DNA from 3 places in the Paenibacillus sp. DP01 genome. Region 3 is predicted to be linked to each of the others. Evidence: riboswitches for the same ligand, from Rfam matches in the RefSeq annotation. Region 3 holds a riboswitch; each other region holds the start of a gene.
The links. Region 3 has a riboswitch for glycine ahead of gcvT (glycine cleavage system aminomethyltransferase GcvT). Riboswitches for the same ligand answer to the same signal wherever they lie in the genome.

Region 1 (9,772 bases), 2.0 Mb from region 3:
GATACCGACCACTGAGTACTCCCAGCGGAATGGCGATCAGATACGTCAGAACCAGAATCACTACACCCAGAAAGAACGTGTTCCCCAAACGACTGCCAATCAAATCGGTAACGCTAATTTTATGTACATAAGATTTACCCAGATCCCCATGAGCAAGCTGGACAAGCCAGTTCCCATATTGCACCCACACCGGGTCATTGAGTCCCAGTTTTTGCCGCTGTTCTTCCAGTGCAGCCGGATTCAGATTGGGTGTTGAAGTGATGAGCCCTGTCAGGGCATCCCCTGGCATAGCCTTAGCTAGGAAAAATATAAGCACACTCAGTGCAAAAAGTTGAGGGATCATAACCAGCAGCCGGCGCATTGTAAACTTCCACATATTCTGTACCTCCCTTAAGGTAGCGCGACTTGATGGGATGGACTTACTGATTTTAGTGCAAACGGCTTTCCACTCGCATCTAAATGTTTGGGCAGCTCTGACTTGTAAGAGGATAAAAGCTTCTGCCTTTTTCGAGCATTTTCTAGCCGCTTCGCAGGATCAATACTGGGAATGGTGGCAATAAGCCGCTGGGTATACAAATGCTGTGGACGCTCATAAATGTCCTGCTCGCTTCCCTGTTCCACTAAGCGACCTCGGTACATGATGCCGATTTGGTCACACATATGGCGGATAATACCCAGGTCATGACTAATGAACAAATACGTCAATTTGAACTCTCGCTGCACATCCTTCATAAAATTAAGCACCTGTGCCTGCACAGAAACATCTAGCGCCGATACCGGTTCATCAGCAATAATCAGTTTTGGATTTAATGTCAGCGCACGCGCAATCCCGATTCGTTGCCGCTGGCCTCCGGAAAATTCATGCGGATATTTGTAGGCCGCATCAGCGTTCAAGCCGACCTTTTCCAGCAGCATCTGCACTTTTCGACGCTCTTCCTCATTACTCAGCCTTTCAAAGTTCCGCAGCGGTTCAGCAATGACATCCAATACGCGCTTGCGCGGGTTAAGCGAAGAATAGGGGTCCTGAAAAATCATCTGAATGTCTCTACGCAGCGGATGGCGGTTATTCCGACTCAAAGCCGCAAGGTCCTTTCCATTAAAAAGAATCTGTCCGCTCGTCAGCTTATTCAGGCCGATAATCGTCCTGCCTGTCGTCGTTTTTCCGCAGCCGGATTCTCCCACTAGCCCATATGTTTGGCCTGCCTCTATGCTGATCGACACGCCATCCACTGCTTTTACCTGATCAACAACACGCTGGAAAAAACCACCGCGCACCGGATAATGAACCTTCAAATCATTTAGCTCCAGTAGTGCCATGAGCAGCCTCTCCCTTTGTTTCGTCTTCAAAATGAAAATGCTGGTAACATGTACAGCGGACCCAATGGCCGGGAGAAATTTCTTTTAATCGGGGATGGTCTTCATGCATTCTCTGCTGAATCCAGGGAATACGCGAAGCAAAGCGACAGCTATTGCGAGGAATATCTTGCAATGAGGGAACAATGCCACCAATGACATGCAGCGATTCTCCCTTGGTATGCGATCCCGGCATGGAGGCTAGCAAGGAACGCGTATACGGATGCTGTGGATGCCGGAATAATTCAAAAACATCAGCGCTTTCCACGGTTTCTCCGGCATACATGACCACCACACGGTCAGCTACTTCGGCCACAACGCCAAGATCGTGCGTAATCAGAATAATTCCGCTTCCAGTCTCCTGTTGAAGCTGTTTGAGCAAGTCAAGAATTTGCGATTGAATGGTTACATCGAGCGCAGTCGTCGGCTCATCTGCAATAATAAGTGAGGGTCGGCAAGCTATGGCAATCGCGATCATCACACGCTGGCGCATCCCTCCTGAAAGTTCATGTGGATACTGTTCATACACACGTACGGGGTTGGGTATATCCACGCTTTCCAGTAGCTCCAGTACACGTTCCCTTTTTTGCTTCGTAGATAGGGACGTATGATAATCGAGATTTTCCTCGATCTGCTTGCCAATGCTCATTAACGGGTTCAGTGCTGTCAGCGGGTCCTGAAAGATCATGCCAATGCCCGCTCCGCGGATTTTATTCATTTGCCCTGAGGAGAGACGGATCAGATCCGTGCCTTTAAAAAGAACCTTTCCTTCGACACGTGTCCGCTCCATGTCATGCAATTGTGGGATGGAAAGCGCCAGCGCGCTTTTGCCACAACCGGATTCTCCGACTACAGCCAGCACTTCATTGGGGTTGACCGTCAGATCCAGATGATCGACTGCCGGGTGGTATTGATCGTTGATACGAAAAGATACGGATAATCCTTTAATCTCCAACACAGGCTCGATATTCAATGCGCGCGTTTCCTCCATTCTCCATGGTCTTGTCCTGCTTATTCTCACCATGTTTGATGTTAAAACCTTCCACAAACATTACATACCGTTTTTGTCGGAATAATTTGAATACATCCTATCACCAGTATATGGATATATCAATTAAGATTATGCTATCAACATCATTTAAAAAATCAATGATCCAGCCGTAGCGCGACCTTCCTGGCACAAAATGTAATAAAATAACCAACCACAGGTTAATTTTCATCACAAAAAAGCCGTTTGATCCCCTACAGAGGACCAAACGGCTAACTAGCACCCAACCACTCACACTGAATTATTTTTTGCGTTTATTATGAAGCCGCTCCATAGGAGCCCGGCTTGAACGTTCTTGGATCGTACCATTTGTAGCCTGCTGCTGGAGCAGACCAAGGCTCCGGTTGCGGTTCTGTGGAAGCCGCAGGCTCTTCAAACGGCAGCAGCTTCGTCGGTTGATCCAGCGTTAAACCTGCCACATCGGATAATTTCGTGTAGTCCTGCTTCCACGCAAGCCATTGAACCGTTTGCACTAGGAAGGTGGCATCGTCTACTTCCTTAAAACCATCATATGTCTTTTTCGACTGTCCGTTTTCCTCACGTGCATATTTCGGAGTAGCATCTTCTACAGGGGAAGAATCACCGATAAATGCTGCCTTGCCTTGACCCACCTTGGAGATCGCAGCATAAGGACCTTCCGCACGGCCTCCGCCGTTATAGACTCCTTGGTCTACTGCATTGCCCCATTTTTTTGTACCTGTCGGGATATAGGCAATTCCTTTGGCTTTGGTAGGATCAATAATAGCCAGCGTAGATCCCGCATGCATGGCAATCGAGCGTACACCCTTGGTAATGCCGAAGGATTGATCTGCGGCTACGATGTCCGTAGCATTTACATCGCCAAGCGCATTATAACGGAAACGAACACCAAAGTTGGTCGCCAGCCAATCGGAGCTTGTTAATCCTTGCATCGCCGGCGATGCAGCTTCTTCTGCAGTCATGCCTTTGGCCGGATTAGTATAGGCTCCACGACGGTAGCCATTCATAACCTCGGAGGAATCCCAACGGTTTTTGTTACGGTCGGCATTATAATGGTCGGAGATGAAGAAGACACTTCCCCCGTTATTCACATATTGCAGCAGGGCAGCCTGCTCGAATGCCTTAAAGGCCACATTCGCTTCACCGATGATGAACACATCATATTGGCGCAGCTTATCATAGGTTATGGCCTGTTCTCCATAAGTAAAAGGAATAGGGCGGTTCAATTGATCCACAGTAAAGCCTACATTACGCAATCCATTGGCAAAGTCGGAGAAGGCGCCTTCAATGACCCAATCTGCTGCACCAGCCGTCTGTGCGTGCGTATTATCGAACAGCACCTTTTTGCCTTTTCCATCCGGCAGTGTAGTACCGGGTTGACCCGGGTTGCCAGGCTCAGGTTCGCCAGGACCTGGTTCCCCCGGCTCGCTTCCACTCACCAGTTCCACAGCGCTTGGACTTTTTACTCCACCAAAATTATTGTAGGCACCAAGCGTACCTGTCACGCGAATTTTGCTGCCGACCAGTTCAGGATGACCTGTTAACCCAAATTGCCCTCTGTACGCAGATGTCAGCTGCACATCCAATAGATTAGATGTGCTACGTTCATTGGCCTGGTCAGCAATCAGTACGTTAAAATCATTCGCAAACGGAGCAGAAAAATTAGCTGTTTTCGATCCGGTAGCATGTCCGACGATGTAGCCTTCCACCGTCACTGTACCTCCACTGCCTTGGCGCTGAAGTGCTTCGTCTACTGTCAATGCTCCCTCTGCCTTGACCTGACCGAATGGAACGAGGATCCCAATCAACAGCGATACGATCGCTGCTAGATGCAGCACCCCTTTCAAGCGTGAACCTGTGAACCGCAAGCCTTTTACCATACGTCAATATCCCTCCTATAATTCCATAAATGTACTTGTCCTCTATCAGATTAGCTGTCAATCTTCTAATTCCTTCCTGATTTCATCCATAAATATGTAAATTTTAATCTTTTTTATCGGAAACTCGCCTGTTTATGTAAAAATTGAAACCTGCGATTGACACCGAGCACGGCATACATTACGCTAATAAAGATATGTAGAACGGTATACGCGAATGAAGATGACGGGAGAGTCTGTCCAGGGGCTTACACGCTGGCGGCACCGAAGGAGCAAGACGTCAGCACCCGGCTGGCGGATAATCTCTCAGGTCCATGTATCGTCATCTGACGCAACTCTGGAGAGAGCGCAAGCCACCCAAGGGGTAAGGCGGTAAGGACACCGCACGAAACTCTCAGGTAACGAGGACAGAGATAAGGGAAACTTCCTTATCCTGTCCTTTTTTGCGCTCACATTGTACGTCAGCATTAGGAACCGTCATAGCTGCGCACAAACGCGGAAATACCATATACTATGGTACTAGAACATACAGGGGGCCACACCATGCGTTTCAAAGATGTATTTTCCATTATCGGTCCGGCCATGACCGGACCTTCCAGTTCACACACTGCAGGCGCGGTGCGGCTTGCACGCGTTGCCCGTCACTGGCTCGGGATGCAGCCGGACCGTGCCCGCATGACACTGTACGGCTCCTTCGCCGACACCTACAAAGGACACGGTACAGACCTAGCACTCATCGCAGGCCTGCTCAATTACGATACAGACGACCACCGAATTCCAGATGCCGAGCAATGGGCGGAGCAGGCTGGAATGGCCGTGGAGTTTGCCGTCAGCGGACTACCCGCGCCCCATCCAAATACCGTCCGTTTTGAACTGTGGAAGGGTGAGAATCAGCGCACACTGCTGGGCTCCTCCATCGGCGGCGGCAGCATCCATGTCCAGCAGCTCAACGAATTCCGAGTCAACCTGACCGGGGAGCTGGCTACGTTGGTGCTTCTTCACTCGGATAAGCCCGGCACATTAGGTGCGGTGACTTCAGCACTCGGCGCTGCCGACATTAACATTGCCTATATGCATGTGGATCGCAAAGGCCGAGATGGTGAAGCACTTACCGCCATCGAAACGGACAGTCCTCCTACGGCTGAACTGATCGCAAAACTACGATCCTTACCACATATGTACGAAATTAAAATGATTAATTTGAAAAAAGGAGCTGAATCTGATGCGATTTAGCCATCTGCATGAAATCAGCGCCATATGCGCGGAGGAATCCACCACGATTGGCCGCCTGATGATTCAAGAGCAGGTACAAGAGACGAATACAACGGAAGAAAAGATCTTCCGCCAAATGTCTGATTATTATGAAGTCATGAAGGAGGCCGTTCATCGTGGTCAGACACAAGACACCGTATCCCGCAGTGGATTAACGGGCGGTGACGGCAAGCGTCTGGCCGAGTATCTGCGGGCAGGGGAAACCTGCTCCGGCGACGCCTCCGCACTCGCCATGGCTTATGCGCTCTCCGTGTCGGAGGTTAATGCGTCCATGGGGCGTATTGTGGCTACGCCCACTGCTGGCTCTTGTGGAGTCATCCCCGGTGTGTTCATTAGTGCGCAGGAGCGATTCGGCTGGGATGATGAGCATATGGTGCACGGCTTGTTCGCAGCCGGAGCCATTGGCTACGTCATCGCCAACAATTCCTTCATTTCCGGCGCGGAGGGAGGCTGTCAGGCTGAGATTGGCTCAGCCATCGGGATGGCCGCTGGAGCTATGGTCGAGCTACGCGGCGGCACACCTGAGCAGGCCGTTCACGCCGTAGGCCTAGCGCTCAAGAACACGCTCGGTCTGATTTGCGACCCCGTCGCCGGACTCGTCGAGATTCCGTGCATCGTGCGCAACGGGCTGGGAGCCGTGACCGCACTTGCCGCAGCGGATATGGCTTTGGCGGGTGTACGCAGCGCCATTCCGTCTGACGAAGTCATTGACGTGATGCTTGAAGTCGGCAGCGCAATGCCATCAAAGCACCGCGAGACCGCCAAAGGCGGCTTGGCCCAGACACCCACTGGCAAGCGTTTGACCGAATCACTGACACGCAACACATCAACCAAGAAGAATAAATCGTAGCTTCTAAGCTTTAAAAAATAAAAGAGCAAGCATATCGTCTCTAGACGTATGCTTGCTCTTTTTCTTTTCATTTTAACAGATTACTGAACGGTTACCTGTACCTTCGTCATTTTACCTGCATATTTCACTGTAATTACAGCTTTGCCCTTGCCCTGTGCCTTAATGTTGCCGTCTTTGACGGTCGCAACAATAATTCTGGACGAGGACCAGACAGCAGGTTTGGAAACATCCTTCTCCGACTCATCCTTATACGTGGCTGTAGCCGTAACTTTGGCCAGCTGCCCTGCCTTCAAAGTCAAGGCGACTTCGTCCGTTTGCAGGTATTTAAGCGTATCAACATCAACAGGTACGCTGATCACCTTACCGCCAAACTTCGCCTGAATGTTAGCCTTACCGTAGCTGACCGCGGTAACCTGACCCTTTTTGACGGTGGCTACCTTATAGTTGGACGTTTTCCATTCAGCTTGGGTTGTAACATCCTTTTCTTTGCCATCACTGGATTTAACTACAATCGCAATCGTTTTTTGATCCCCGGATTTTAGTGATAACGCAATGGCATCCGCTTCAATCTTTTGCGCTACGTCCACTTCTACCGTAAACGTAATGGTTTGCTTGCCATATGAAGCAGTGACCGTTGCCTTACCGCTTGCATTCGCTTTAATCAAACCTTCGCTAACTTCAACTACTTTTACATTACTAGTAGTCCAAGTGGCGTCCTTGGTTACGTCTGTTTTTGTGCCACCACTCTTAACGCCTGTTATTTTCAGCTGCTTTGTTTCCTGAGCACCAAGCGCAATTACACGCGAGTCTGTTTCCAGACGGTCCACAAGACCCACTTGTACGTTTATTGTCAGTTTTTTGCCGTTATAGGTCGCTGTAATAACCGCTTTACCGGCTGCTTTACCCGTAATCGTTCCTTTGGACACAGAAGCAATATCTTCCGCGCTTGAAGCCCACTCCGCATCCTGTGTCACGTCTTCCTTGCGTCCATCCGCATAAGTAGCCGTCAGAGTTGCAGTATAGTCCTCATTAATATCAATCGTTGCCGTTTTGGAAGACAAAGACAGATCACCAGGCACATTTACGGATACTGTAGCTGTAGCTGTTTTGCCGCCATAAGAAGCTGTGATCGTAGCCTCACCTGTTTTATAACCTGTGACTTCCCCCGCGCTGACAAAAGCGATATCTTCATTGCTGGATTTCCACTCTGCCTTACTTGTGATATCTTCTTCCGTACCTGTTACGTACGTTGCAGTCAGCTTGAGCTTTTTGGATTCCTTGGCGTTCAAGCTCAGCTTGTCCTCGCTCAAATCCAGAAATCTAGAGGTTTCGACATCTGTCTTGATCGAAACTGTCTTATCTCCATACTTAGCAGACACTGTAGCTGAACCCGCTCCAATGGCCATAATCGTTCCTTTATTCACCGTTGCAACTTTTTCATCGCTTGATGCCCAAGTAGCTTTATCTGTGATATCCGTTACTGTTCCATCCGGGTAGACAGCAGATACCTGAATTTTTTTAGATTCATCCAAACGGAGAAAAATATTGGTTTCGCTGGCTTTCAGCTTATTCGTCTGATCTACATCCACCGCAATCGTAGCGGACATCGTGCCATATTTACCTGTGATCGTCGCCTTACCCGCGCTATAGCCGGTAATAGTGCCTTTCAGTACATCTGCCACAGCTGCATTGCTGGAGCTCCACTCAGCAGACTCTGTCACGTCCTGTACCGATCCATCCGGGAACGTTGCTGTCAATTTAACCTTCTCTGTATCCTTCAACAAAAGAGAAACCTCTGATGAACTGACATCGAGACGTTTAACCTGCTCTACCTGTACAGCAATCGTTACAGTCTGTTGACCATAAACAGCCTTAATATTAGCTGTACCTGCTCCCTGAGCAGTAACCAATCCGTTGACTACAGTCGCTACCTTTTGGTTATCCGAGGTCCAGGTCGCATCACCTGAAACCTGAGCTGTCGTATTATCACTATAAGTCGCTGTCAAATCAATCTGTCCTGTGCCGCTCGAACGTAAGTTCAGGCTTTGTACATTGGATGTCAGCGCCTTAACCTTTTTCGTAACATGTACCTGAACCGATTGTACCTTCTCTTTATAGGTCGCTACCACGGTCGCTTCCCCTTCAGCTTTGGCTGAAACCGTACCGTTATACACTGTAGCGATAGCTGTATTATCACTTTTCCAATCCGTGCTTACGGTTACATTCGAGGTCGTCCCATCGCTAAAAACAGCCGTAGCCGTCAGCGCAGCCGTATCTCCCTGCTGCAAAGTTACCTCGTTAGAGGAAAGGACAATCTTGGAAAGCACTGCATCTGCTGCAGATGCAAACCCTGCATATGATGTAAAACTTGAAATCAGGATGACCAACGCCAGAAATCCGGACCATCTATTCTTCAAAATCTAATTCCCTCCCATTTCAATGCTAAAAATTGAGGATTTCGCAAAATCCCTACACCTACGTTTTATGTCGTCATATGGAAAAGAATAGTTTAGACTTTAAAGAAAATTTGGTCCTTATTAACTAGAATCGGTATTACCGAAGATCAAATCGTTAAATATACCCTTACTTTTACAAACAGCTATAAGCTGCTGCACGTATTCTCAAATGGTGATACTCTTCCATATTGGGATCAAGCTGATGCATATAAACGACGGAGAACTGTTCGCTCGGATCTATAGAAACCCATGTGCCTGCCATTCCCGTCCAGCCAAATTCCCCAATCGAGCTGTTTGCATGACCAGCCGCTTTATCCATTAACGTACGCACGCCCAGTCCATAGCCATAACCTGTATGGTATGAATTGGTGAAGTCCGATAGTTGGGCTGTACTCAGATGATTTGTGCGCATTAAATCAATGGTTTTTCTCCCCAATAGCCTCACACCGTCTACCATGCCGCCATTTGACAACATTTGTGAAAATGTCAGGTATTCTTTGACTGTCGAATATAAGCCTGCGCCTCCACCTTCATATATAGCATCTGGCTGATGATGTTCATCCAAGAAACCTTCAATTTTTTCAAGTTTTCCGGCGTCTGTCCGTTGATACATGGAGGCCATCCGCGATTTAATATCTCCACGATAACGGTAACCTGTATTGTTCATTCCAAGTGGATCAAAGATTTCATCCTTCAAAAATTGTCCTAATGATTTACCTGAAATAACTTCAATTAGACCTGCAACAAGATCATGCCCATATCCGTATAACCATCGTGTTCCCGGTTCAAATGCAAGCGGAACTTCAGAAAGCGCTTTAATTTCTGTACGCAGGTCATATTTCCCTTGCTTGTCCTTTAATGCTGTAATGACCTTGTGCATAGCTTTTCCTGTTTCTGAAAACTCGGAAGCATAAGGAAGCCCCGCACTCATATTGAA
Region 2 (9,772 bases), 170 kb from region 3:
CATAAATATCATTTTCAGAGTTCATAACGTCATTTAACCGTTCTATCGATACTTTCGTCTCTTGGTATGAACTTGCTAAGCTTAATAAATATGAAGTTGACGAGATGATCATTGAAAGGTACGTGTTAATTATGGTGAACTGCCCTATACTCATTTGGCCAATTACAACTTTATGACCTCCAATTCCGATTACAAATATATAGCAGATGATCAATATAAATTGATTTAGATTGGAGAAAATATAATTAGTTTTTACTTGTGAAGTCGCAACTCTAAATAATGAATTAAATGCTTTATTTAGCCGCTCATTCATTTCATTAAAGAGTACATTCTTCTTTATAAAAACCAATTTGTTAATTTGTTCGACTTTTTTAGAGTAGTATTCATTTGCTTCTTTTTTGTATTTCAGATTTGCTTTATACAATTTTTTTCTAAAAACCACATATGTAAATATATAACAAGGAATAAGCGAGAAAATTATAACGCATAGTAGTACATCAGCTTTTAAAACAATAATACCACTGATAATTATTGTGATTACTTGCAATACTAAGTTGGAAATATTATTTGAAAAAAAGTCAACTACTGTGGATGAATCATTATTAATTTGGTCAACTAAGTATGCATTATCCTTATCTTTGAAGACCGACAGTTTAGTTTTGAATATCTTTTGATAGATATCATTGCAGATTTCGTATAATAATAAATTATTCAATTTCGTAGAGAAAAGGGCAGTTAAATATTGTATGAGAATGTTTACTATATTTATAATCCCCAGTAACAGTACAAAATATAAAATGATACTTATATTACTTTTTGATACTAAATAATCAATATATATGCCTGTGATGTAAGGAACAATAATTCCTATAATCCACAATACTGAAGTAACAACAATGTAAAAAAATACATACTTGCGGGTTTTTGAAAGGTATTTTTTCAAGTATTCTAGGACTATCATATTCATCACCTATGTTTCATATTAGGTAAATCTTAGCGAGATGCTAAAAACAGCATCTCGCTAAGTAATGTTACTTCTCTTAAGCTACATCTTGTAGGAACAAGAAAGAGTGCAGCCACTTGAACCGTGGAAAGGACAATGTGCACTTACTTGTACAGCACTTTTTACCAATACGTCCATAGTTTTTCCCTCCTTAAAATTTAATTTATATAAATAACATACAGTTTAAAAACTATATGCTACTTATCACTTTTGAGCTGCAATAGAAAATGCACTGTTTTCAAGCGTGATATTTATCTTTGCTTTACCTGCACCATTTATATAGTTATATGTTAAGTTTGGTCTAAACAATGGCCATCCCGCAGGAACACTTAATGCACTTGCAGTCGTCTTAACTGTAACTGTGTAATCCGAAGCTCCTTTACTAAAAGTTAAGGAACCTGAACCTTTTGTATTGTCATAACTAATGGCTTTTGAGTATCCTACAGGCACCCGAACTGACATTGAGGAACCATCTACACCTGTGATATCAAGATTAGTATTTAGCTCTGGAAGTGAAACTCCAGACTTTGTACTTTCTACCGTTATTTTTTCATAACTTTTATCAGGAATTAAAATATTAACTCTGTCGGAAATGCCGTTAGCTGAGCCTTTCCCCTTTACTGTGATGTAAATTGTAGATCCACTTAATGTAGAAGTGACAGTATACAAGGATTTGTTATACTCATAACTAAAATCACTTGCTGAAGTTTTTGTAACGGTGACATTACAATTTATAGCCGTTAGATTGATATTCTTAACATCATTTGAAGCTGCATTACTTGAAGCACCTAATGGCATCCCCATAAGTAAGAAACCACATAAAACAATACACATTTTTTTTAGCATTAACATGATTCAGAAACCTCCTTCTTATTTTCCGTTAATTGTCCAGCCAGTAATACTTTCGTGCACTCGGTAATATACTCCTGCAAATTATAACGATATTGCTCACATATGTTAAAGTCTGCCATTCTATTATGAGGACATCCTCCTAAACACACAGGTAAGTACTTACAGTCTGAACATTTTTCATCTTCAGTAGGATCATATAATAAATAACAACCAAGAAGCTCAGTATTCCATTTCACTGATGTATCTTCATTTATATTTCCAACACACTGCTCAATAATTCCAATATCGCTCCAACATTTATATAAATGACCAAGAGGATCAATAACGAAACTATTATATTTGTCCGCAGAACAATAATTACCTTTAGGTGCAGGATAAATATAACTAATTGGGATATCATTTTCCGACATAAATTTTAAATTAAATTTTGAATACATCTCGTCTGTCAAGCACTTAGTTCCCTCATACTTTCCATTCGTCGGCGTAACTAATCCTAGATAAGGTATTACATTTTCCAATAAAGAATTTTCCTTTAAGAATCCTACGATTTCATGTAAATTCAACCAGTTGTCTTGGTCAGTATTTATTCTCATAAATATCTTAATCATCCCTTTAATTTGCTTGAGGTTATTCATTATGACATCAAATGTCCCTCTTCCACTTACTAAAGGGCGTCTAAGATCATGTACTTCTTTAGGACCGTCAACAGTGACTTGAATATCATTTACTCCACATGATATTAACGTTTGAACTTTTTCTTTATTTAAAAGATAGCCGTTTGTAATGACACTGGCCGTATATTGTATATTGTTTTCTTTACATATTTCCAAAAAATCTTCCGATATCCTAACTATCTGCTTCATTGCAATCAAGGGTTCACCGCCATACCATGTAACATTAAGAGTGTCAAGTTTACTAGCATTTGCTTTAACAAAATTGACTATACTTTGAGCTGTTTCTTCACTCATAGTTTTGTTATGATATTGGTCTTTCTCAAAACAGTATACACATCGAAAATTGCAGGCCATTGTAGGGGCAATTGTTAGCATTAAATTAGAAGATTCAAACCGATTTTTTAAGAGGTTTACCTTTACATATGCTTTTTCATTCATATTATCTTCTACGATATAGCCACATTCGATAAGATTTTTAAGATAAGTATCATTATTTATTGCCAATCCATTGTTTGTAAGTTCACAAAACTGTTTATAGTACTCCGGTTCAAGAACTGCCAATGCACCTGTTCGAGAATTATAAAGTACCGTTTTATCGGTATTTTCAATAATGTCATTAAAAATAAAGTTATATTGCGAAGCTTTCATTTTAGCCCTCCTTAGAATGGATGCGGTCCCTATGTAATTATGAATCGATTAACTAGTGACAAAATTCACATAAGTTTTAAAAATAAGATGTACGCTCATTCTGAGTTGTAATAGCATTCTCGCAGTGCACACTAGCCACCAAGAATAGATGTCCATCATCCGAAACCGGACTGAATTTAAAAGCCATCCTACACCTTTATAGTTTATTCATATACTTTATTCTCTCTGGACAATATCTATACTAGATAGCTTTTCCTTCTCGGCTTTTAATGTAGCATAAGGCAAAAAGAAAAAATAAGCTTGTATCCTGAAATGCAAAAAAGTCCATCTCAACGACCAAATATGTCAGCTTCATGTGAGATTAATATTTTTGTTACCTATTCTAAGCAATAAAGAAGAACGTATCCATTCCCTCGCCTGGGCTACGTCCTATCCACAGTATAAGTATGCATTTGAACTTTTACTAACAAAAATTCCATAACCTGATGGTAATTTTTTTCATATGTAAAACATCACTTCGAATAGACTTTTTTTACAATATACTGGATTTATATAACATATTTGAGGTGGTCTATTTGTTTCAAGTTGCTGTTTGTGACGATGATCCCGCAATGCATAAAATTTTACAACACTTTTTCATGTGTATGTCAGTAAGTGAATCCTTTGATTTTAATCTACAATTCTTTTTATCTGGGGAAGATCTAATCAAATCTTACAGTTCACAAGAGCGATACCCCTTTCATATTATCTTGTTAGATATTGAAATGAGGGAATTATCGGGAATTGAAACTGCAAAACTTATTCGCCTTTTTCCTGACCGAGAAGTTCAAATCATATTTCTAACTAACTATCCAGAATACATGCTAGAAAGTTTTGAAGTACAAGCATTTCAATATTTACTTAAACCCCTTACTTATAAACTCTTTGTAGAAAAAATAAATAAACTATGTCATTATATGCGTTCTTCAGTATCCCACTTTCTGTCTGTGAAAAATAAAACTGAGCATCTTGTATTGAGACACTCTGAGATCATAGCCATCTCAAAAGGTGAAAACAATTACATCCATAATGAACTTTGTATTGCAACGGATTCACACAACTATTTTATTTCTGGAACGTTGAAAGCGGTTTATGAACAATTAAAATATCCGTTTGTGTTTATACATAGGTCAATAATTGTGAATTTAGTTCATATACGTAAGTTTTCAGCTACTTCTGTTATTATGTCAAACGAACAAGAATTCCCTGTAGGTCGTTCTCACGCTAAATCACTTCGTGAGGCGTATGCTCGTTTTATAATTTCTCGTTTTCAGGAAGGGTGAGTTTTTTGAATCATTGCGTTTACATTAATGTCACCTCGTTTTCTAATTACTCTTTATTTTTATTTAGCACAACAAAGCAAAGTCATTTTTCCAATCCAATAGTTAACCTTTTTTTACTTTTCGCCTCTTTACACTTCATACTTATTACAGTACTAGTAGTTCATTATTTTAAAAAAGGAAGAAAATACAAGATAGGGATTGTGTATTATTTTGTAATATTAATAGGAACATCGTTTAACTTGCTCATACATTACGGTTTATTTTCTTTTATGAAACATAATTTATTCTTTATAATGTCAATCATCAGTATTCTTGGAATGAACGTGATTAATGTCTTTCTAACGGACAAGTTGATAGAAAAGTCAAACCTCTCATGCTTTTTTCAAAAGCAAATGCTGATGCAAGAAAAACGTTATAAAGAAACAATTCGATCTCTTAGTGATATCAAACGAAGTATTCATGATTTCAAAAAACAGTTAATTTTTGTCCGTGCTTGTTTACAAGAACAGAGGACGGAAGAGGGTGTTAATCACATCAACCAAACTCTAAAAAATATAGACTCACCAAAACTTCATATAACAACAGGACATCTCGTTATTGATGCTTTAGTAAATCATACTTTCAGCATCGCTAATAAAAGTGGGATAGCTTTCTTCCATCAAATCCATATTAACCCGGCAAATATTAGTATTGGAAGTCATGATCTATGTATTGTCTTAGGTAATGTTTTCGATAATGCTATTGAAGCTGTAATGCAGCTTCCTAGAAAGAAAGAGCATTCAATTCATTTGGAAATTTTCACCGATAATATTGCCCTATGGATTTATGTTCGCAATTCAAAAAGTAATTATCTCAATACAGCATTCTCAACCAAAACATACAATCCCCCTTTAAAAAAACATGGGTATGGATTACTTAACATCCAGCAAGTGATAAAGAAATATGGTGGTTATTTAAATACAACTATTACGGATTCGCATTTTCAAATTACGATTATGCTCCCATGTAATAACTCTTAGGTTTGTAAACGTTATGGATTAAGAGATATTCAGAATAAATAAAATGTCGGTAATCACCAGTCTTATAACCTAAAAAAAGGAGTACCCTCAAGCCTGTGATGGCTGAGGATACTCCCTTTTAGTATTTATGAATTTACCGTTTGTCCCTTTTCTTCTACTTGGATAGCCGCCCCTACATTGGCACCAGCAAGAATACCCTTGTTCTTATTAGGATACAAAGAATTCATATAAGTCCGGGTTTCTGCAACAACAATTCCCGACAAGCCGAGCAGTGCAATCAGGTTCGGAAAAGCCATCATGGCGTTAAAAATATCTGCCAGCAGCCAGATGGCATCGAGCTTGATGAACGCGCCTCCGGCAACCAGTACGATGAACAGATAACGGTATGGTTTAATCCACTTGACCCCAAGCAAATATTCAACACAGCGTTCCCCGTAGTAGTTCCAGCCAAGTATCGTTGTGAACGCAAATAAAATAAGGCTAATCGTCACGAGCTCTGCTCCAGCCGGAAAGGCACTGGAAAACGCATGCTGAGTCATCAGACCTCCATCATCATTTCCACTCCATATTCCCGTAACCAGCAATGTAAATCCTGTCAAATTACAAATAATCATCGTATCGATAAAAACGCCCGTCATGGATATTAGCCCTTGTTCTGCGGGCCATTTCGTCTTAGCTGCTGCTGCTGCGATTGGCGCACTTCCCAAACCAGCTTCATTTGCAAAGATCCCTCTGGCAACTCCGCTTCGCATCGCCAGCATAATCGTGGCTCCGGCAAATCCACCCGTCGCAGATGTTGTCGAGAAAGCCCCTTGTAATACTAGTGCGATCGCATGAGGAAGCTCTCCTGCAAACTTAATGAGTACGATTAAACAAACCACGATATAGAGCCCCGACATGAATGGAACAATCTTTGTGGATACCTTGGCGATACTTTTGAGTCCTCCAATCGTAACAACAGCCGTCAACACGGAAATAATGATTGCTGTAACTACTGTTGGCACGCCAAAGCTACTTTCCGTAGAAGAAACGATAGCCTTTACTTGCGGAAAAGTACCGATTCCAAATAGTGCTACAAGAATACCAGAAAAGGCAAACAACATCGCCAGCGGCTTGAAACGGCGGCCAAGCCCATTTTCAATATAATACATCGGTCCACCCGAAAATTGTCCGTTCCGGTCTTTAACACGGTATTTAACGGATAATAGCCCTTCCGCATATTTGGTTGCCATCCCGAAAAAAGCTGCAACCAGCATCCAGAATAATGAACCGGGCCCACCCAGTTTGATCGCTGTTGCGACACCGACGATACTTCCCGTACCTACAGTAGCTGCAAGTGCCGTACTCAATGCTCCAAAGCTACTGACATCCCCGCTGCCTTCGTCCGGCGCTTTACCAATTAGCTTGAGCGCTAAGGGCAATCGAATAATCTGAAGCATCTTCAGACGGATCGTTAGCCACAACCCAGTGCCCATGACGAGAATTAGAAGCGGCGCTCCCCACATCCAACTGTCAATCGTTTCTAACACATGTACCAAATTCATTTCAACCCGCTCCTTCAGCATAGTAGAAAACAAAAAAGAGTCAAATCTGTTGATTCGACTCTTGGAGAGGTTAAAGGCACGAAAAAATACAACCATCTTGTGCAGGATTTCACCTCTAAAAGCTTATAAAAAGCCTAGGGCTATCCCTGTCACAGGTTATTCGCGTCTCTGTCCTTTTGCCTGAGAGTTTAAGCAGATGTGATCTGCGGTGCACCTTCGGCGCCCAATTAAGGGTCTCTCCAGAGTTCTGTCCGTTTACGGTCCCTGCTCGTTGCTGTAAATCAGCCTAAGCACCTGAGAGTTTTGCCCCTTCGGTTGGAACTTTCATTCCATCTCCCGCAAACATCAACCAGACATATGAAATTTTTATTCATTATACAGAAAAATTTCAGCTTATTACAAGTGAAAAATTTGTGAAGCCCTCTGAAAGAATCAATAGAGTGTCTATACAAAAAGCGGGTACAGCAGATTGCATCCTGAGGATTTTCTCTGCTGTACCCGCCAAAACGATATGGAATTATAATTCTTCACCGTTGGTTGCTATCACATTTTTATACCAGTTAAATGAGTCCTTTTTGGAGCGTTGAAGCGTTCCGTTACCGTCATCATCCAGATCAACGTAAATAAATCCGTAGCGCTTGGACATTTCGGACGTAGACATGCTCACAAGGTCGATAGGTCCCCAGCTGGTGTAACCAATCAGATCAACACCGTCAGCAATCGCTTCCTTCATTTGGGCAATATGCTGACGCAAGTAATCAATGCGATACGTGTCATGCACAGAGCCGTCTTCTTCTACCTTATCATACGCACCCAGGCCATTTTCCACGATGAACAGTGGCTTTTGATAGCGATCATAAAACGTATTCAGTGTAACACGCAGGCCGATCGGATCGATCTGCCATCCCCAGTCGGAAGACTGCAGATACGGATTTTTCACACCGCCTATCAGGTTCCCTGCTGCCTTTTCGCCTTCTGGCCCTGCCGATACGGTCAAGGTCATATAGTAACTAAATGAGATAAAATCGACCGTGTTATTTTTCAAAATTTCGGCATCGCCGGGTTCTGTCTGGATCACAATATTATTTTCTTCAAAATAGCGGTTCATATAGTTGGGATATCCCCCACGAGCATGCACATCCGTAAAGAACAGGTTCATTTGATTTTCATGCTGTGCTTTCAGGATATCTTCTGGGTTACACGTATGTGGGTAGCTTTCAATGCGGGCCAGCATACAGCCGATCTGAGCACCCGGAATGATCTCATGTCCCCGTTTGGTCGCCAATGCACTTGCTACAAATTGATGGTGCAATGCTTGATATATCGCTTGTTGCTTGTTTTCTACACGGTCAATAACCACACCTCCGCCTGTAAACGGGCTCATAGTCATGACATTAATTTCGTTAAAGGTCAGCCAGTATTTTACTTTATCCTTATAGCGTGTAAATACCGTTTCGGCATATTTTACGTAATGATCCACGACTTCGCGTCCCAACCAGCCATTATACTTCTGTGTCAGACCTAGCGGTGTTTCATAATGCGACAGTGTTACCAAAGGCTCAATACCATACTTGCGCAGCTCATCGAATACATTGTCGTAGAATTGCAATCCCGCTTCATTCGGCTCGGCATCATATCCATTCGGGAAAATCCGCGACCAGTGGATGGACATCCGGAATACTTTAAAGCCCATTTCTGCAAACAAGGCAATATCTTCTTTGTAGTGGTGGTAAAAGTCCACACCTTCACGCTTTGGAAAACGGGCGTTTACCTTCCCTGCCAAGATGTCCTCCAGTCGTTCGGACGAAATTTCTATAGCATGATCGTTCTTACGTTCTGATTTAGGTACATAGGCTATCATGTCTGCGCTGGACAGACCTTTTCCATCTACGTCAAAAGCACCTTCCAATTGGTTGGCTGCAGTTGCCCCGCCCCAGAGGAAGTTTTTCGGGAATCCTTTTAGCGTCTTCGTCATGGTATGAAAACCTCTTTCCTTAATTTAATGTTTTCACTTTAGTCAGTAACCCGTCAGGTGCTGCAATGCGAATCCATAACTAACGGTAACCGTTCTCCTTTGAAATGCATCGACAGATGCTTTAAAATAGACGTAATGCCCTCATAAAGCATCCTAATTGTTGTAACGCGTTTCATGTCAAGTATTTTTTTCTTAGGTGAGGAGAAGCATCATGTCGAATCTTGATCAAATTGCAAAACTGGCAGGCTTTTCCAAAGCTACGGTTTCCAGAGTGTTAAATCAGTCCCCCCATGTAAGTCACGAAACTAGAGCTAAAATTTTAAAAATCATGCAGGAATTAGATTATGTTCCTAATCGGAATGCGATCTCTCTATCCAAGGGTCAGACGCTTCAGATTGGTATCATCACTTCAACTATCAATGAAATTGTGCTGGCATTTCTGGACAGCTTTGTGGAAATCGCAGGCCAATATGAATTCCAAACCATTATTTATACTTCGGGAGAAGACAAAAAGAAAGAGCTTCAAGCTTTCGAGGATTTAAAAAGAAAAAGAGTCGATGCGCTGGTCATCATTTCCTGCGTGAATGACACTGATTTTTTGAGTACCTATTGCAAATATGGACCGATCGTGGCATGGCAACGAATGGAGCATACTGATATTCGCTCCGTCGCTATGGACCAGTATGAAGGATACATGTTAGCATTAAAACATTTGATACAAAAAGGCTATACACG
Region 3 (9,772 bases):
TGGAACAATTGTTTCTCCTGTTTATGGTAAAGTATTCAATGTATTCCCAAGCAAGCATGCGGTTGGTATTCAATCCGATGGTGGTAAAGAAGTGCTTGTTCATATCGGGGTGAATACAGTGAAGCTTAAAGGTCAAGGATTTGACGTTTTGGTGAACGAAGGCGATCTTGTGTCAGCCGGCCAGCCTATTATGAAAGTAGACCTGGAATACGTGAAGGCAAACGCTAAATCCATCATCTCACCTGTCATTTTTACCAACCTTCCAGAAGGATCTTCGGTAACTTTAAATAAAACTGGAGTATTGAAGGCTGGCGAAGATGGTATAATTACGATAAAATAAACTCTATGTGTTTCGGATTAGTTGATTAGGCGGCTTAGGCCGTCTGATCAATTATCCGGTATGCTGCGTGTAAACAAATATTATTTTTAGGAAAGTGGGAGGAACAAATTATGCAAACAACTTTTAGAATTACGGATGAAGACGGTATCCATGCACGTCCTGCAACTGCGCTGGTAAATACAGCTAACAAATTCAGCGGTGCTGAATCTTTCGCCGAAGCTAACGGTAAAAAAGTAACTTTGAAATCCATTCTGGGTGTATTGTCTCTTGGTCTGGAACAAGGGGATACTATTAACATTATCTGCGAAGGCGCTGAAGCTGCTGAAGCATTGAAAGCTCTTGAAAATGTAATCGTTAACGAAGGGCTGGGCGAAGTTCATGCTTAAAATTTCCGGGATTGCCGCTTCGGCAGGCATAGCCATTGCCCGGGCGTTTATCTTGGAGCATCCGAATTACGCTGTAGAGAGACGCGCGGTTGGTGATGTTGAAGCTGAAATCGCAAGATTGGATGCGGCTTTAGCAGAATCTCAAACCGAATTGGAATCGATTAAGGAGAAAACGCTTCGTGAACTGGGTGAGAAAAAAGCAGAAATTTTTGCATCTCACCTGCTGATTCTGAATGATCCTGAATTGATCGATCCGGTTAAAGCTAAAATCAGAGACGAGCAGCTCAATGCTGACTATGCTTTGAATGAAGTAGCTACACAGTTTGTTTCCATGTTTGAAAACATGAAAAGTGCATATTTGCAAGAACGCGCATCGGACATGCGTGATGTAACCAAACGGGTGCTTAATCACCTGCTTGGTGTTCATTTTGTCAGCCCTGCAGAAATTGCCGAAGAAACGATTGTACTTGCGGAAGATTTGACACCTTCCGACACAGCTCAGCTGAATCGTGAATTTGTTAAAGGCTTTGCAACAAATATCGGCGGACGCACTTCGCACTCGGCTATTATGGCTCGTTCATTAGAAATTCCTGCTGTTGTAGGAACAAAAAATATATTGTCTCAAGCTAAAAGCGGCGATTTGATTATCGTCGATGGTCTGGATGGTCACGTGTTCGTGAATCCTACCGAAGAAATCGTTGCAGAATACCGTGCTAAACAGGTGGCATATGACAAGCAACGCGAAGAGTGGCGTAAGCTGCGCGGCGAAGCTACGGTTTCCGTCGATGGTGTCCATGTCGAATTGGCAGCCAATATTGGTACGCCTAACGATGTAGCTGGTGTTCTAGACAACGGTGGTGAAGGCGTTGGCTTGTATCGTACGGAGTTCTTATACATGGGACGCGACAAGCTCCCATCCGAAGATGTACAATATACAGCTTACAAAACGGTTCTGGAAAGAATGGAAGGCAAACCGGTTGTAGTCCGTACTTTGGACATCGGTGGAGATAAAGAACTTCCTTATCTGGATCTGCCGAAAGAAATGAATCCGTTCCTCGGATTCCGTGCTATTCGTCTGTGTCTGGATCGCCAGGATATTTTCCGCACTCAATTGCGTGCTTTGTTGCGTGCAAGCGTGCACGGTAACCTGCGCATTATGTTCCCAATGATTGCTACGCTGAACGAATTCCGTGAAGCTAAAGCTGTTTTGTTGGAGGAAAAAGAAAAGTTGGTAGCCGAGGGTGTATCCGTATCTGAAGAAATTCAGCTGGGCATCATGGTAGAAATTCCTTCTACAGCGGTATTGGCTGACCAATTCGCTAAAGAAGTGGATTTCTTCAGTATTGGTACTAACGATCTGATTCAATACACAATGGCAGCGGATCGTATGAACGAGCGGGTTTCTTACCTGTATCAACCATATAATCCATCCATTTTGCGTCTGGTGAAAATGGTTATTGATGCCGCTCACCGTGAAGGACGTTGGGTTGGTATGTGTGGTGAAATGGCAGGAGACACAACAGCAATTCCGTTGCTGCTGGGTCTGGGACTGGATGAGTTCAGCATGAGCGCAACTTCCATTCTGCCAGCACGTAGTCAAATCTCCAAGTTGTCCCGTGCGGACATGGAGAAATTGGCTGCAAAAGCTCTGGATATGCAAACAGCCGAGCAGGTTGTTGAATTGGTTCAAAGCATCGAAGCATAAGGAAGGGTATCACATTTTCAAAGGTTATATCTTTTTCCAACAAAAATTGCTGTATACATACAGCAGCCGGTATCTCAACAGATACCGGCTTTTTTGTATGCTTGGATTGTTGTGTTTGAATTTAACCTTAACTACATGCGCAATTCAGCACAGGCTTACGGGCTGCAGTGGTTTCATCCAGGCGTGTGAGTGGAGTGGTATAGGGTGCATTGAGCACCAGCTCAGGGTTCTCCTCGGCTTCGCGCGCAATATGAATCATAGTGTCGACAAAAGCATCCAGCGTCTCTTTGCTTTCTGTTTCCGTCGGCTCGATCATGATGCATTCCTCTACATTTAGCGGAAAATAAATGGTAGGCGGATGGTAACCGAAATCAAGCAATCGTTTGGCTACATCCAGCGTGCGTACTCCAAATTTCTTCAAACCTCGCCCTGACATGACAAATTCGTGTTTACAATGCCCAGGATAAGGCAGGTCAAAGTGCGGAGCCAGCCGATGCATCATGTAGTTGGCATTGAGTACAGCGCATTCGGACACCCGCTTCAAGCCATCAGGACCGTAGCTGCGGATATAGGCATAGGCTCGGACGAGAATGCCGAAGTTTCCGTAAAAGGCTTTGACCCGCCCAATAGAATCTACGTGCTCCCGATCCCAGCGGTACACACCCTGCGGATCACGTACGACAAACGGCTTGGGCAAATAGGGAATCAGTCGCTGCTTTACGCCGACGGGTCCAGCGCCCGGGCCCCCTCCACCGTGCGGAGTACTCATCGTTTTGTGCAAATTGAGATGCACCACATCGAAGCCCATGTCCCCGGGGCGGGTAATCCCCATGATGGCGTTGGAGTTTGCCCCGTCATAGTAGAGCAGACCACCTGCGTCATGCACGATCGCGGCAATGTCAGTAATTTGCTTCTCGAACAAGCCCAGCGTGTTCGGATTGGTCAGCATGAGCGCAGCGGTGTCGTTGCCTACCGCTTGGCGGAGCGCGTCCAGATCCACCAGCCCCTCAGGGGTGGAGGGAAGGGTGATTGTTTCGAAGCCCGCTACGGTTGCACTGGCGGGGTTCGTACCGTGCGAGGAATCCGGCACGAGCACCTTGGTACGTCGCTCACCACGTGCCTCGTGGTACGAGCGAATCATCATCAGCCCGGTCCATTCGCCATGGGCGCCAGCAGCGGGCTGGAGCGTGACGGCATCCATGCCGGTCAACGCAGCCAGATCGTTTTGGAGCGTATGCAGCAGATCCATAGCCCCCTGGATGCTATTCTCCGGCTGATATGGATGAATTTTAGCGAAGCCTGCGTAACGGGCGACATCCTCATTCACTTTTGGATTGTATTTCATCGTACACGAGCCAAGCGGATAAAACCCGTTGTCGACGCCGAAGTTGCGCTGGGACAGGGCGGTATAATGGCGAATAACATCTACTTCGTATACCTCGGGTAATGCCGCAGGTTCGCTGCGCAGCGCATAATCCGGCAAAAGCTCTGCCACCGGGCGACGAGGAACGTCGCACTCGGGAAGGGAATAAGCGATGCGACCCGGACGGCTCAATTCAAAAATGAGCGCTTGATCGTGTTCCTTCAACAGCTCTTGTTTCTGGTCCGGTCCGGTGTGTGTCATAGCAATCCCTCCAAGGTGTGTACAAATTGGTCGATCTCTTCTTTGGTTCTTTGCTCCGTCACTGCAATCAGCATGTGACCCGCAAGTTCCGGATAGTCCCGGCCCAAATCATAGCCTGCGATAAATCCAGCAGCTAGCAGATTGTCCTGAAGTTGGCTCATATTCGTACCTTCAGGCAGCCTAAGGGCGAACTCGTTAAAGGTCGGTGCGTGAAACGAGGCAGTTATGCCATTCAAGCTCAGCAATTGTTCTAACGCATAGCGGCTTTTATGCAAATTCAGCTCGGCTACTTCCTGGATACCCTGTTTACCCATGACAGACAAGTACACAGATGCAGATAAAGCAAGCAACGCTTGGTTGGAACAAATGTTAGACGTGGCCTTTTCGCGGCGGATATGTTGTTCCCGCGCTTGCAAGGTCAGCACGAAGCCGCGTTTGCCGTTGCGGTCCGTGGTTTGGCCTACGATACGCCCAGGGATACGACGCATATGTGCCTGAGAAACGGCAAAGTAACCGCAGGTTGGACCGCCGAGGGAGGACGAGATCCCAAGCGGCTGCGCGTCTCCTACAACAATATCCGCGCCCTGCTTACCGGGCGCCTCCAGCAAGCCAAGTGCCAATGGGTTGGCACTGACGACCATTAGCCCCTTGTGTGCATGGATCAGGTCAGCCATCGGCTTCAGATTTTCCACGGCTCCAAAAAAGTTGGGGCTTTGGATCAAGACAGCCGCCGTCTGTTCCGATACGGCCGCGGCAAGCGCATCGACATCCGTTACGCCGTCCGAACAGCCGATCTCCACGATGTCCAAGTCCAATCCGCGCGCATAGGCTACCAATACCTGGCGTGCCTCTGGATGGACAGACCTTGATACGATAAGCTGTTTACGGCGCGTGGCTGCGGCGGCCAGTGAGCCCGCTTCCGCCAGAGCTGTCGCTCCATCGTACATGCTGGCATTCGCTACTGCCATGCCTGTCAATTCGCAAATATACGACTGGAATTCAAAAATGGCTTGCAGCTCGCCCTGGCTTACTTCCGGCTGATAGGGGGTGTAGGCTGTGTAAAATTCGGAACGTGAGGTGATGTGCTGAATGACGGACGGAATATGATGATCATAAATACCTGCACCAAGAAAGCTGGCATGTGTGTCTGTATTGGCGTTGTGTCCGGCCAGCTCGGCCATGTGGCGAGTTAAGGCTCTTTCGTCAAGCCGAGAGGAAAGAGGGAGTTCCCCTTGGTATCGAATTGCCTCTGGAATGTCACTGAATAAATCATCAATGGATGATACGCCCACCACACGCAGCATTTCGGCTTGATCTTGTTCGGTCATGGGGAGATAGCGATGCTGCTTCATAAGTTCTGGCTCCTTTCGAAAAGCAAAATTTAGATAGTAAATTAGCTAATACATAATCGTAGTTGGAAAATCCAGAATTTCGTATCTGACATGATCATTTTTTTGAAATGAAGAGGATTTAGGATCAGCGTGGCCGCTTATAAAAGGGGGCTGCGACCACTTCCGCACGCAGGCGTTTACCTCGAATTTCGACCTCTAACGGTGTAGATAGGGTGCTAAAACGACTGTCCACCAGGGCTAGCCCCAAATTACGCTTCAAGGTGGGCGATTGAGTCCCCGTTGTGACCTCACCAATGTGTTGGCCTTCCGCGAAGACTGGATAATGAGCGCGCGGGATACCGCGGTCAATCATTTCCAGCCCGATCAACTTGCGAGGAATTCCTTGTTCTTTCTGGTGTTGCAGTGCTTCTCTGCCGATAAAATCTCCTTTATTCAGCTTGACGAAGAAACCTAAACCAGCCTCAAGCGGTGAAATGGTGGCAGATAACTCTTGTCCGTACAGCGGCAGCCGTGCCTCAAACCGTAGTGTATCGCGAGCACCAAGCCCAGCGGGAATTAGCCCATACGATTCACCGCAACGAAGCAAACCATTCCACACGGCGGGCGCTTCCTCAGCAGGTATATAAAATTCAAAACCGTCTTCGCCGGTATATCCGGTTCGGGAGACGAGTGCTTTTGCTCCGAACAATTGCACGTTCTCATGGAATCGGAAAGATGCCAGATTCGTAATATCTGTATCTGTCACGGCTGCGGCAATATGTGCTGCTTCCGGACCTTGTAATGCCAGCAATGCGATCGCATCAGACACATTCTCCAGATGAACCGATGCAGGTACGTGGCGCATGAGCCAATCCCAATCTTTGTCGATGTTGGAGGCATTCACAACGAGCATGTAGCGCTCTGGTCCTTTGCAGTATACAAGCAAGTCATCCACTACGCCTCCATCGGGGTAACACAGGAGTGAATATTGTGCCTGGCCCGGTTCCAACTGGCTGACATCATTCGTGGTTACCCATTGCAAAAAAGCCTCGGCTTCTTTGCCCTCAACCAAAAACTCGCCCATGTGCGAGACATCGAATAAACCCGCGCGTTGCCGGACGGCCTCATGCTCTTTTTGGATGCCGCTAAACTGAACGGGAAGCTCCCACCCGCCAAAGTCAATACAACGAACCCCGGGCTGCGTCCCGTAAGACGAAAATAATGGTGTTCTTCGCAAATTAGACATTTTTTCACTCCTATCCAGTGTAATCGGCTAAACAAAAAAGACAGGCTGAAAGAAACGTATAGACGGCAGTCCATACTCTTCTTTCAGCTCTGTCCTTGATACCAGAAAGTTACCCCGGTGTGAACCAGGTTTCCCCTTGGGTGATCCGCTCTAATCGCGAATGCTCTCCAGAGATGCGTCCGGCAGAGGTCCTTTTGCCTGAGAGATTCACCTGCAATGCAAGTTTACTCCTTCGGCGCTACCTTTTGGATCAACGGTAGGTTACCCGGTTTTGCAGGTAACAAGTTGATCCGAGTTCGCGTGCACAACTGTCTCAGAAACGACAACAGCTATGCGAATTTTTTGGGTAGTCTCTCCCTCCGCGTTCATCCGCGTTTGCAGTTGTCGGGGTATTTCCAAAAGCATTTGCTATAACCCATTAATACGCAAATTCATTCAAAATGTCAATAAAAATGTCATATAAAACAATCCAAAAAACATTTAATGTATAAATAAGGATATGTAAGCGTTTGTTACAAGTTATCATTTTTTAATATTCTATGCTATATGAGATAACATGAAGTATTTTTGTTAGTATTATTGACATGATTGCTCATGTTGTCATAATCTTAACCTGTCTAATACAGGTGATTAAAAGCATTTTATTCATGTGGAAGTGAGGCGAAAGCAGGATGAGTGAAGTGAAACGGGAACTTTGGTATACAGACGAACATGAGTGGGTTCAGCGCACAGCAGACGGGACGTTGCGGATCGGCATTACAGACTTTGCACAGCATCAACTGGGTGATATTGTTTTTGTGGAATTACCTGGGGCGGGAGCAACGATTGAACAGGGGGCAGAGATTGGTACAATTGAATCGGTGAAGACCGTATCCGACCTTTTTGCTCCGGTGGCGGGAACCGTATTGAAAGTAAATGAAGCTCTGGAAAGCACACCTGAGCTGGTGAATGAATCTCCCTATGAAAAGGGTTGGATGATTGAAGTAGAGATGGGCAATGATGTCGAGGAAGCTCTGAGCAAGCTGCTGTCTGCGGATCAGTACGAGCAGTTGATTTCGGATGAACAATAACGAGCAATATAAGATGGAATATTAGCGCTTTATTCTAAATTTTTATATGGATATTGAATTGAATAAAAGCATCGTTAGTCCGCTCGTTTTGTGTATAAAATAGTCGCTATGATCTGACATGGCGGCTATTTTTTTGTTGTCTTTTAGAAGACGTAATTACGTCGATTTATTAGATTTAGAGGTGAGCTCCTCTACATAAGGTGCAGATTTACAGCACTGTTTTTTCGACTAATTTCTATTGTTATCGGTCATATTAAGAAGAATTATGCAGGTATAATACGTTGTCCGTTATTTTAAATTTAAATGTTGTCATCAACGTTCATGACGAAAGTACGTTTTCATTTCGTTGATGAAGATAGCGCTGTCATTTAGTATGAATTTTAAGAAAAGGTAGTGATGCTATTTACTCACAAGGAGGATATGAATATGAGCACAGTGGACACAAAGTCCAGTTCAAGCGGTGGCGCTCGTGTCGCCGTACAACGTTTTGGCCGTTTTCTCAGCGGTATGGTTATGCCCAATATGGGGGCCTTTATCGCATGGGGATTAATTACGGCCCTTTTTATTCCGACCGGGTGGTTTCCGAACGAGGGTTTTGCACAACTGGTTGATCCGATGAAAAATTATTTGCTGCCGCTATTGATTGGTTATACAGGAGGCACAATGATTCACGGACAGCGTGGAGGTGTGATCGGTGCCATTATGACGATGGGTGTCATTGTGGGGGCCGATATCCCGATGTTCCTGGGCGCAATGGTAGCTGGCCCGCTGGCTGCATGGATCTTGAAGAAGTTCGATAAGGCCATTGAAGGCAAAGTCAAATCAGGTTTTGAAATGCTGGTCAATAATTTCTCGGCCGGGATTATCGGTGCCATTCTAGCACTGCTCGCTCATGTGGGGATTGGCCCGGTCGTTCAAACCATCAGCCAAGTATTGTCGGCAGGGGTACAGTTTCTCGTAAATGCAGGGCTCTTGCCGCTTGTCAACCTCATTATTGAGCCCGGAAAAGTATTATTTCTCAACAACGCACTGAATCACGGAGTATTGAGTCCGATTGCGCTAGAGGAAGCTGCAAGAACAGGAAAATCCGTTTTGTTCATGCTTGAATCCAATCCTGGGCCGGGGCTCGGTATTTTGCTGGCCTATTGCCTGTTCGGTAAAGGCTCTGCGAAGTCGTCTGCTCCTGGTGCAGTTATCATTCATTTTTTCGGCGGGATTCATGAAATTTATTTCCCTTACATTTTGATGAAGCCGATTCTAATTCTCGCTGCTATAGCAGGGGGCGTTGTGGGAACCTTCTGTTTTATGTTGACAGGTGCCGGACTGGTTGCTGCTCCTTCACCAGGCAGTATCATTGCTTATTTCCTGATGACACCAAAAGGCGGATATTTGCCGATGCTGAGCGGTGTAATCGCTGCTGCAGTCGTATCCTTTGCTGTTGCCGCAGTATTGCTCAAGACAGGTAAGCAAAAGGAAGAGGGGCTGGAGGAAGCTGCATCCCGCCTGAAAGATATGAAAAATCAAAGCAAGGGTGCAAGTGCTAACGCCACTGTAATGGAAGATAACCACGCATCTGATCGTGCTGCTGAGATTGCCGCAGATCGAATGCTCAAGGATAAATCCGAAGTGAACAAAATTGTCTTTTCCTGTGATGCAGGTATGGGTTCAAGTGCCATGGGAGCTTCAATTTTACGCAAAAAAATGAAACAGGCGGGCGTGGGCGTTACGGTAACGAATACGGCAATCAGTGAAATTCCACAGGATGCGGACATTGTCATTACGCAAAAAACATTAACAGACCGGGCTAAAACGGTAGCCCCGAATGCTGAGCACATTTCCATTGACAATTTTCTGAAAAGCCCTGAATACGAAGCGCTGGTTGACCGTCTGAAATCCGACTCTTAATCCCTATAAAGTCAGCCGTCTGTGTACAGTTTGTATTTCCTGCTGAAAGGGAATAGAGCTTGGGAAGGAACGGTATGCGCTTATGAATATTACGAAACGACAATCTGACATCGTGGAGTATCTTTTGGGGCAGCCCCATGAGGTTACGGCCGGAGAAATTGCCGA

Region 1: it holds a riboswitch for glycine, as region 3 does, so the genes downstream of both, sdaAB (L-serine ammonia-lyase, iron-sulfur-dependent subunit beta) here and gcvT (glycine cleavage system aminomethyltransferase GcvT) in region 3, are expected to answer to the same signal.
Region 2: it holds a riboswitch for glycine, as region 3 does, so the genes downstream of both, ACH59B_RS19310 (sodium:alanine symporter family protein) here and gcvT (glycine cleavage system aminomethyltransferase GcvT) in region 3, are expected to answer to the same signal.

The regions. Positions count from the first base shown of each region.
Region 1 covers NZ_CP173059.1:461,353-471,124, reverse strand. Annotated here, with positions in the region: gene opp4B (oligopeptide ABC transporter permease) at 1-376, opposite strand, end outside; gene ACH59B_RS02085 (ABC transporter ATP-binding protein) at 391-1,317, opposite strand; gene ACH59B_RS02080 (ABC transporter ATP-binding protein) at 1,295-2,326, opposite strand; gene ACH59B_RS02075 (DUF6359 domain-containing protein) at 2,659-4,260, opposite strand; glycine riboswitch at 4,475-4,589, shown strand; gene sdaAB (L-serine ammonia-lyase, iron-sulfur-dependent subunit beta) at 4,801-5,490, shown strand; gene sdaAA (L-serine ammonia-lyase, iron-sulfur-dependent, subunit alpha) at 5,480-6,379, shown strand; gene ACH59B_RS02060 (Ig-like domain-containing protein) at 6,460-8,796, opposite strand; gene ACH59B_RS02055 (serine hydrolase) at 8,969-9,772, opposite strand, start outside.
Region 2 covers NZ_CP173059.1:4,405,086-4,414,857, forward strand. Annotated here, with positions in the region: gene ACH59B_RS19285 (ABC transporter ATP-binding protein) at 1-961, opposite strand, end outside; gene ACH59B_RS19290 (hypothetical protein) at 1,208-1,855, opposite strand; gene ACH59B_RS19295 (radical SAM/SPASM domain-containing protein) at 1,849-3,177, opposite strand; gene ACH59B_RS19300 (LytTR family DNA-binding domain-containing protein) at 3,744-4,499, shown strand; gene ACH59B_RS19305 (sensor histidine kinase) at 4,898-5,518, shown strand; gene ACH59B_RS19310 (sodium:alanine symporter family protein) at 5,644-7,062, opposite strand; glycine riboswitch at 7,221-7,315, opposite strand; gene ACH59B_RS19315 (glycoside hydrolase family 1 protein) at 7,580-9,037, opposite strand; gene ACH59B_RS19320 (LacI family DNA-binding transcriptional regulator) at 9,249-9,772, shown strand, end outside.
Region 3 covers NZ_CP173059.1:4,234,279-4,244,050, reverse strand. Annotated here, with positions in the region: gene ptsG (glucose-specific PTS transporter subunit IIBC) at 1-340, shown strand, start outside; gene ACH59B_RS18555 (HPr family phosphocarrier protein) at 451-726, shown strand; gene ptsP (phosphoenolpyruvate--protein phosphotransferase) at 719-2,431, shown strand; gene gcvPB (aminomethyl-transferring glycine dehydrogenase subunit GcvPB) at 2,559-4,055, opposite strand; gene gcvPA (aminomethyl-transferring glycine dehydrogenase subunit GcvPA) at 4,052-5,407, opposite strand; gene gcvT (glycine cleavage system aminomethyltransferase GcvT) at 5,532-6,632, opposite strand; glycine riboswitch at 6,809-7,001, opposite strand; gene gcvH (glycine cleavage system protein GcvH) at 7,304-7,702, shown strand; gene ACH59B_RS18525 (PTS mannitol transporter subunit IICB) at 8,129-9,607, shown strand; gene ACH59B_RS18520 (BglG family transcription antiterminator) at 9,690-9,772, shown strand, end outside.